DNA from 3 places in the Microbulbifer sp. NBRC 101763 genome. Region 3 is predicted to be linked to each of the others. Evidence: predicted binding sites of a transcription regulator. Region 3 holds the regulator's gene; each other region holds the start of a gene.
The links. Region 3 encodes sigma-54, which starts transcription at its own class of promoters, with help from an activator protein. Its sites were predicted from a motif close to TGGCACANNNNTTGCNNT; they were not measured.
Positions count from the first base shown of each region.

Region 1: a site for sigma-54 is predicted at 2,016-2,033, ahead of glnA (glutamate--ammonia ligase). Genes of this name have one in related genera too.
Region 2: a site for sigma-54 is predicted at 1,409-1,426, ahead of ABWV76_RS09005 (RtcB family protein). Genes of this name have one in related genera too.

Region 1 is NZ_BAABQV010000002.1:19,906-23,189, reverse strand. Features, by position in the region: gene ABWV76_RS05435 (DUF4124 domain-containing protein) at 1-319, opposite strand, end outside; gene glnA (glutamate--ammonia ligase) at 531-1,937, opposite strand; gene thiI (tRNA uracil 4-sulfurtransferase ThiI) at 2,258-3,284, shown strand, end outside.
Region 2 is NZ_BAABQV010000003.1:194,625-197,908, reverse strand. Features, by position in the region: gene rtcR (RNA repair transcriptional activator RtcR) at 1-1,263, opposite strand, end outside; gene ABWV76_RS09005 (RtcB family protein) at 1,483-2,712, shown strand.
Region 3 is NZ_BAABQV010000004.1:260,798-264,081, reverse strand. Features, by position in the region: gene lptB (LPS export ABC transporter ATP-binding protein) at 1-247, shown strand, start outside; gene ABWV76_RS11730 (RNA polymerase factor sigma-54) at 439-1,896, shown strand; gene hpf (ribosome hibernation-promoting factor, HPF/YfiA family) at 2,084-2,374, shown strand; gene ptsN (PTS IIA-like nitrogen regulatory protein PtsN) at 2,378-2,839, shown strand; gene rapZ (RNase adapter RapZ) at 2,973-3,284, shown strand, end outside.

The DNA of each region.
Region 1 (3,284 bases), on a different contig from region 3:
CGCCATCCAGGGGGCTCACAATCTGGATTGACATCGGCCCTGCGTAGCTCTCTTTGCCGCCGTCATCCTCTACATCATCTTTAGGGGATAGCTTGCGTGAAGGCAGAGGGCGAGGCAGGGTGATGGGCTGGACATTGATTGGGGCCAGCTCTACCTTTTGCGCCTCACCACTGGCTGGTGGAGTGTCACTGAAAGTCACGCGCCCGTCGGGGCCGACAGTCTTGTAGATAGCACCGGAGCTGCTGCCACCATCGGTACCGGCAAAAGCCATCAGGGGGGCGACAAGGAAAAGTGCCTGAAACGATCTCAAAAATCCCATAACGTGATCGACCGCGACGCGGACGCTCCTTTTCTCTTGCCCCAGTCGGGGCCTCAATTGAATGGGGCAACTGCTTCTCAAAGTACCAGATTCGCAGTCGGTAGAATCAACCTCCCCAATAGACAGTTTACCCGCAATAAAAAAGCCCGCACCAGGACGGCGCGGGCTTTTCGCGAACAACTCGGCGGCACCAGTGTGATGCCGTTCGCTATTACACGGAGTAGTACATGTCAAACTCAACCGGGTGAGTAGTCATGTTCAGGCGCTCTACTTCTTCGCGCTTCAATTCAATGTAAGCGTCGATTGCATCATTGGTGAAAACACCACCCTCGGTCAGGAAGTCACGATCCTTATCCAGGGCGTCCAACGCTCCTTCCAAACTGGCAGCTACGGTGGGGTACTCGGCCAGCTCTTCCGGGGGCAGATCGTACAGATCCTTATCGGCGGCATCTCCGGGATGAATCTTGTTCTTGATACCATCTAGACCTGCCATCAGCAAGGCAGCAAACGCCAGGTAAGGGTTGGCAGTCGGATCCGGGAAGCGCGTCTCGATACGCTTGCCTTTAGGCGATGTTACGTAAGGAATACGGATGGAAGCGGAGCGGTTGCGCGCAGAGTAGGCCAGGATAACCGGCGCCTCAAAGCCCGGTACCAGACGCTTATAGGAGTTAGTAGACGCGTTACAAATCGCGTTCAGGGCGCGTGCGTGCTTCACAATACCACCGATGTAGTAGAGAGCAGCCTCAGACAGACCCGCGTAAGCATCGCCGGCAAACTGGTTTACGCCATCCTTGGTGAAGGACTGGTGCACATGCATACCGGAGCCATTATCGCCAACAAGGGGCTTGGGCATAAAGGTTGCGGTCTTGCCGTAGGCGTGCGCTACATTATGTACGGCATACTTAAGAATCTGAACCTCATCCGCTTTCTTGGTCAGAGTGTTGGCTGCAACACCAATCTCACACTGACCGGCAGTGCCTACCTCGTGGTGATGTACTTCCACCTGTAGCCCCATTTGCTCCATAGCGGAACACATTGCGGCACGCACATCGTGAAGGGAATCAACCGGAGGAACGGGGAAATAGCCGCCCTTCACACCAGGGCGGTGGCCGATATTGCCCTCACTGAAGTTATGACCGGAGGACCAAGCCGCTTCTTCGGAATTGATTTTGTAAAAGGCGCCGCCCATTTCGGCACCCCAAGTGATATCGTCAAATACGAAGAACTCGGGCTCTGGGCCAAATAGCGCGGTGTCACCCAGACCTGTGGACTTCAGGTATTCCTCGGCGCGCATTGCGATGGAGCGCGGATCGCGCTCGTAGCCCTGACCGGTGACCGGGTCTACGATATTACAGCGAATAATAACGGTGCTCTCATCGGTGAAGGGATCGAGGAAAGCCGTCTCGTCATCCGGCATCAGGATCATGTCGGATTCATTAATGCCCTTCCAGCCGGCGATGGAGGAACCATCAAACATCTTGCCTTCTTCGAAGAACTCTCCGTCAATTTCCGATACGGGGATGGAAACGTGTTGCTCTTTACCCTTGGTATCGGTGAAGCGCAGGTCCACCCATTTTGCTTCACTCTCATTAATCAAACCGAGCGTTTTCGCTGACATTGCTGTCCTCCAGGTCTTGAAAAGTAATTGGTCGCTATGCCTTTGCTGCCGGCATTCACTCTTTACCTGGCGTGAAATAAAGCAAGGAGTGTGCCAAATTAGGGCAACTGCATCGCTGCGGCGGTTGGCGCCGGTGCGGTCGACAGCTTTGGGCCGACTGGGGCAGGATAAATGCATTGTGGCCGAGCGGCCACAGAAAAGCGCACCATAATGACGCAACTTTACCCCAGTATCGCCCGGTAACGGTGCACAACCAAGTTGCCTCCGGCTAGTTTATAATGCCGCACCTTCTATCAACATGCGGTACCCGACGGATTCCCATGCACTTTGTCGTCAAGTTTTTCCCCGAGATCACCATTAAGAGCAACCCTGTGCGCAAACGTATGTCGCGCCAGCTCAAGGACAACCTACAGCGCCTGCTGCGTCAGCTGGACGACCGTATCCAGGTGCGCAAGGACTGGGAAAAGATCGATGTGATCGCCCCGGACGCTGTAGCACACCTGGGCGACCGAATTGAGGAAGTTCTTTCCCACACCCCCGGTATCGCTAACTTCTCCCGTGTACGCCAGTTTCCACTGGGCGATCTGCACGATATGTATGAAAAGACTTTCTCTGTATGGGGCCCGGCCCTGAAGGGTAAGACTTTTTGTGTGCGGGTAAAACGCACCGGCAAGCACGATTTCCAGTCCCTGGATGTTGAGCAGTATGTGGGCGGTGGCCTCAACAAAAATACCGAAGCGGCTGGAGTGAAGCTGAAGAACCCCGATATCACGGTGAAATTGGAAATTCGCCACGACAAGCTCAATGTGATTGAGGAACAGCACCCCGGTCTCGGCGGCTTCCCCCTGGGAACCCAGGACCCAGTCCTTTCATTGGTATCCGGTGGCTTCGATTCCACCGTGGCCAGCTACCTGACCATGAAGCGTGGTATCCGCACCCACTTCCTGTTCTTCAACCTCGGCGGACGCCAGCACGAGCTGGGCGTTAAGGAAGTCGCCTATTACCTGTGGAATAAATATGGCGCATCCCACCGGGTGCGCTTTGTCACTGTGCCATTCGACGAGGTGGTAGCGGAAATCCTCGAACGCGTCGACGATTCCCATATGGGTGTAATCCTCAAACGCATGATGCTGCGCGCTGCCAGTGTAATCGCCAAGGAACTGGAGGTGGACGCGGTGGTGACTGGTGAAGCTATTGCCCAGGTATCCAGCCAGACCCTGAAAAACCTGGCAGTAATCGATAGCGTCACCGATACCCTGGTGCTGCGCCCACTGATCACCTCCGATAAAACCGACATTATCCGCACCTCTCGGGAGATCGGCACAGAGGAATTTGCCGCGAATATGC
Region 2 (3,284 bases), on a different contig from region 3:
AGTGCCCATGCGCAGGATACTGGCGTTAAGGTCGCGAAAGTTAGCGGACCAGCTGGCCTCTCCTGAATGGCCAAAATTGAGATACCTCTCCCGTGCCGCTTTATTGAAGCTCACCAAATGGCCAGACTTTCTGGAAAAAGCCTCCAGCTCAAAGTCGATATTGGGTTCCAGGTCTTCAATACGTTCACGCAGGGAGGGCAGGCGGTAAGTCCACAGGTCAATTCGGGCAAGCAGGTCCGCACGAAACTTACCTTCGCGGCTGTGCTGGACAAGATCCCGGTTAGTACCGGCGATCAGCTGGAAGTGACTGCTCACCTCTTTGTCTGAGCCAAAGGGCATAAAACGTTTGTGTTCTATAGCGCGTAACAGCATGGCTTGCTCGTCCAGTCCCAGCTCGCCGATCTCGTCCAGAAAAAGTAGGCCCTTATCAGCTTCCATCAACAGCCCGGGACGATGTGCGGTGGCACCGGTAAAGGCGCCTTTGCGGTGGCCGAACAGAGCGGACATGGCATTTTCGCCGCGCAGAGTAGCGCAGTTTACTGCTACCAACCCGCCTTCCAGCTTACCGCGCTGTTTGCGCAGCTCATAAACACGCTGGGCCAGTTGTGATTTACCCGCCCCCGTAGGGCCGGTTATTAATATTGGGGCATCAGAGCGGATAGAGACCTGCTCCAGCTGCTCGATCATCTGGTTAAAAGCGAGATTATTAGTTTCAATGCCACCTTTCAGGTAGGTGGTGCCCTCTTGGTGTTCCCTCTGGAATCGCGAGGCAATCTGATCGTATTTGGATAGATCCAAATCGATAATTTGGTACTCGCCCGGCAAACCACTGTGCTTGCGTGCCGGGGATGTTTGTAGCAGGCGCCCGGGGAAATACCCCGCTTCTGTTAATAGATATAGGCAGATCTGGGCGACATGGGTGCCCGTGGTGATATGTACCAGGTACTGCTCATCATCCGGCTTGAAGCTATAGGCGCGGGCGAAATCCAGCAGGTTGCTGTATACGCTCTCGAAATCCCAAGGGTCGTTAAAGTTCACCCGGTGGTGGACCACTTCAGTCTCTGGAGAGACCCGTGCAATATCTTCGGTGACCTGGTCTGCCAGGTTCTTTGAGTGATTGTCGAACAGAAGTTCCAGACGGTCGATAAGCAGGTCTTCGTGCTGGCACATGGATATGTTTGGGCGCCATTTGTCCCAGCGCTTGTCACCTTTGCCGCGCCGATCTTTGCTGGTACCGAGAATACTGATAGCAATTGTCTTCATGATATCTAAAATATTATTTTACTATCAAAAAAGATAGATATTCATGGCTTTGTTATTTCAAAAAAACTCTCAAGAGTTTTGGTATTAAAAATAAATTCCATAAAAAACAACAAGTTATAAAAAATTTCCAACTTTGATAAAAAGTTGGCACTCAATTCGCTATATCAATAGAAAAGTGAAGCGTAAGAATATCGAGCGCGGTTTCAAAAGGAGTTAAAGATGAAGCCAATGCCATATGAAGTGATGCAGGCAGGTGGGGTGCCGATTAAGTCCTGGACCCTGGGAGTGCCCTTTGAGGATGAAGCCAAGGCGCAGCTCAAAAATATTTCTCAGATGCCCTTTATCCACAAATGGGTGGCAGCGATGCCCGATGTACACCTGGGCAAAGGCGCCACGATTGGCAGTGTGGTACCTACCCTGGGGGCGGTAATTCCCGCAGCTGTGGGTGTGGATATCGGCTGCGGCATGATGGCGGTGCGAACCAGCCTTACAGCGGCGCAACTTCCGGATAACCTGGCAGGGGTGCGCAGCGCTATTGAACGCGCAGTGCCCCATGGCCGTACGGGCCGGCACCGGGGCAGGGGGAGGGATAAAGGTGCCTGGGAGAATCCGCCGGATGATGCACTTGCCGGTTGGGCGCCATTGGCAGCGCAGTTTGAGTTGCTTAAAGAAAAGCACCCTGTATTAAAAAATACTAATAACATCAACCACTTGGGAACATTGGGCACCGGCAACCACTTTATTGAGATGTGCCTGGATGAGCACGGTAGCGTATGGCTGATGCTGCATAGCGGTTCCCGTGGTGTGGGTAACCGTATTGGTACCTACTTTATCGAGAAAGCCAAGCGGGACATGGAGCGTTGGCATATCCATCTGCCGGATAGTGACTTAGCATATTTCCCCGAAGGCACAGAGCATTTCGATGACTATGTACTAGCGGTGGAATGGGCACAGGAGTTTGCTCGTATCAATCGTGAAGTAATGATGACGCGTACTATCGGTGCGGTGAAGCAGGCTCTGGGCATGGATTTCGAAGCGCGCATGGAGGCAGTGAATTGCCATCACAATTATGTTTCCCGAGAGCACCACTACGGCAAGGATGTGCTGGTGACGCGCAAGGGGGCTGTAAGAGCTCGTGTTGATGAAATGGGCATTATTCCCGGGAGTATGGGGGCCAAATCTTTTATTGTGCGGGGGCTGGGTAATGAGGAAAGCTTCTGCAGTTGTAGCCATGGTGCTGGGCGAGTGATGTCGCGTACCAAGGCAAAAAAACTGGTGTCCCTGGAGGAGCACCGCGCGGCTACCATCGACGTAGAGTGCCGTAAAGACGAAGGTGTGATCGACGAAACCCCATCGGCCTACAAACCTATTGAGAAGGTTATGGCAGCACAAAAAGACCTGGTGGAAATCGTTTACACCCTCAAGCAGGTAGTCTGCGTCAAAGGATAATCGGTGTCGGTCAGGGATAAGGCCTTCAGTATATAAAGAATGCCGGAGATAGTGCCCAACGGGCCGGTTCTCCGCAAACAAGTTTGAGTGTTTTTGTTCCAGTCAGCGGAGCCGGTTCTGTTTGCCGGCCTGGCACCACCGCCGCTGGCGGCAGGTGTACCCTCTGGGCCAATCCTCAAACGCTAACTTTGTAGCTCAATTGGTAGAGCAACCGTTTTGTCGGTTGGTTACGGGTTCAATTCCCGTCAAAGTCACGTCGCCTGGAAAGCGATCTTAAGGGAAGGCGAGAGCCTGGGGTTCGAATCCCCGCAAAGAAACCCTCTTTGTTGAAATCTATCCGGGGCCCATTGTGCCTTATGGTTTCGGCAATTCGGTACTACACCAATTGCCAAACAAAAAGGTACTTCGGTGACAGTGTCGCCTTTCGTGGGTTTGCACTGTGCGAGCGGATTACAGGTTATGCATTGACTCTATTTTGACCAGGGATGTTGGCTGTATTTCCCAGGAGAGGAGAAAGAAAAAGTCTGCAAAACCGCTGTATTTTGCTCCTACTTTGTACAAGCGCTGGGCCA
Region 3 (3,284 bases):
GCTGGACGAACCTTTCGCTGGGGTGGACCCTATTTCCGTCAATGACATCAAGGAGATAATCCGCCATTTGCGAGATCGTGGAATCGGCGTCTTAATTACCGATCACAACGTGCGAGAGACGCTGGATATCTGCGAGACTGCCTATATCGTTAGTGAGGGTCATATTATTGCAGCGGGCACTCCAGATGAGGTGCTGGCCAACCAGCAGGTACGCGAAGTCTATTTGGGACATGAATTTACCATTTAGAGACAGATCGCTACATTTGTCACCAGACATCTTGAATATTGACAAAATTAATCGCCGAAAGAGCTACTTAACAATAAGGCAGCCAATCTAACCGGCATGCTTATTGCTTGTAATACTTTTTAGGCCGGGGTAGTCTGCGCCATCTGAGGTTATTTATACCTCCATGTGATCTCAGCCTGCAGCACCCCAATATGAAGCAGTCTCTTCAACTAAAGCTCGGTACCCAGCTGACCATGACACCTCAGTTGCAACAGGCAATACGCCTATTGCAGCTTTCGACTTTGGACTTACAACAGGAAGTCCAAGCCGCCCTGGATAGCAACCCGATGCTGGAGGCTGAAACTGACGAAATAGCTTCCAGCGCAGATATCTCAGAGCTACAAGCGGAGCCTATTAACGAACAGGCCACCCCCCCTACTGAGCATACCGTAGAGGAGCGGGATCTCATCGAGAGTGACTGGAGTCAAAGCATTCCTGAAGAGCTTCCCGTAGATTCACGCTGGGATGACGTCTACACCAGCCACAGCGGTAGCACCGAGAACGAAGACCCCAGTTTTGAGCGCAATACCTCTACGGACGGTCTACAGGATCACCTGCGATGGCAGCTCAACCTGACCACCCTCTCCGAGCTGGACAAATCAATCGGAGAAAATCTGATAGATGGCATAGAACCTAATGGTTTGCTATGCACACCTCTTGATGAAATTGCATACTCCCTTTCTGTTGGGGAGGATGAGGTGCTTGCTGTGCTCAGGGCTATCCAGCAATTTGAGCCTGCTGGGTGCGGAGCGCGTAATTTACAAGAGTGCCTATTACTGCAGTTACAGCAGCTCCCCAGTGAGACTCCATGGTTAAAACAGGCCCAGTGTATTATCCAGCGCCACCTTGACCTTCTCGGCAAGCGGGATTTCCGTCAGTTAAGTCGGCGCACACGTCTAAATGAAGCCCAACTGGGCGAGGTCATCCGGCTGATCCAAACCCTGAATCCTAATCCAGGTGAGAGATTCGCTGAGCAGGAAGCCACCTATGTGACCCCGGATATTATTGTTTCACGTAGGGAGCTAGGCTGGCAGGCAAACTTAAATCCGGAGATCACCCCCAGAATTCGCGTTAACAGTCACTATGCCTCCATGGTTAAGCGGGCAGACAACTCCAGAGATAACAACTTCCTGCGCGACCACTTACAGGAGGCACGTTGGTTTTTAAAAAGCCTACAGAGCCGCCACGAGACTCTGCTCAAGGTCGCCAATTGCATCGTGGAAAAACAGCAGGGATTCTTTGAAGAGGGACCTGAGGCCATGCGCCCTATGGTACTGGCGGATGTAGCTGAAGCCATTGGCATGCACGAATCTACTATTTCCAGGGTAACCACTCAAAAGTACATGCTCACTCCTCGCGGAACTTTTGAGTTGAAATACTTTTTCTCCAGTCATGTAAGCACTGATTCTGGCGAAGACGCCTCTTCCACTGCTATTCGTGCATTAATTCGCAAACTTATAAATGCGGAAACGCCTCGCAAGCCCCTTTCAGATAACAAAATCACCCAGGAACTGGATCAGCAAGGCATTAAGGTAGCGCGACGCACTGTAGCAAAATACCGGGAATCCATGGGAATTCCCTCTTCCAGTGAGCGAAAACGCCTGGTCTGATCCACAAATATGATTTTTAGACCAACTTAAGAACCTGGGTCACAAACTCGTTGGCACCACACTTCACCCCTCTGCAACCAAACTCCAAACTTTGAGTGTATCCTTCCATTCTGGGCCACTTCCTAGTAGGGTTGCGACCCGAAAGGGAGACGTGCCGGTATGTGATGCACCCGATTAGGAGAAATCCATGCAGATCAACATTAGTGGTCACCACGTCGATGTTACCTCACCAATGCGCAGCTACTGCGAAAGCAAGCTGGAGAAGCTCTCTCGGCATTACGACAATATTACTAACGCTCAGGTTATCCTATCCGTCGAAAAATTGATCCAAAAAGCAGAGGCCAGAGTACATATAAATGGTCACGACCTCTGTGCCGGCTCGGAAGACAAGGATATGTACGCGGCCATTGACGCTCTGACTGATAAGCTGGACCGCCAACTGAAGAAGCACAAAGAGAAGTTGCAGAACCACCGCTGAACTATGACACTGGAAGCTTTACTCTCTCCCCGCCTGAGCCTTTGCCATCTGGCGGGGAGTAGCAAAAAAAAATTATTGCTCAATATTGCCCAGGCTATTGCCGAACAATACCCGCAACATGATTCCGATACCATCTTCAACCAATTGATTGCCCGAGAACGCTTGGGATCAACTGGAATTGGGGAGGGGGTTGCGATCCCCCACTGCCGTCTGCCTGGTTGTGAAGAACCAATTGGCGTTCTCTGTACCATTGAGCCTGCAATTGATTTTGACGCCATCGATCGCCAGCCTGTTGATTTGTTATTTGTTCTACTAGTCCCCGAGGATGCGGAACAGCAGCATTTAGAAACTCTGGCCGAGATAGCAGCGCTATTTTCCAATAGCGTAGTAAGAGATAAGTTACGCCAGGCCAAGACCAGCGACGAACTCTACGCACTTGCCATAGATAGCGCTGCAGCCGCGTGATCCAGGTAGTGAACCAGCCCATGGGTAAACTGAAGTTAAATGCTAATGTTGATGACAACCACTCTGTCACTATCAATCACAATGCAGTTATTTTAAAAATCAGTGATACACAGACCTTAGAAAGGGGACACCCATGCGCTTGGTTATTATCAGCGGCCGTTCTGGTTCCGGAAAAAGCTCTGCCCTTCAGTTATTAGAGGACGAAGGGTTTAACTGTATTGACAACCTACCGACCAGCCTGCTACCAGAACTGGTCAAAAGGGTTCACGAGCAACCGGCAGAAGGGGATACTCAGCTGGCTCTTGGCGTCGACGCCCGAAATCTTTGGCAGGATATCAAACAGGCCCCACGGGTAATTGAATCCCTGCGTGCAAACGGCGTAAAGTGCGATGTTATTTTCCTCGACGCCCGTGAACCAGTGTTAGTTCAGCGCTTCAGTGAAACC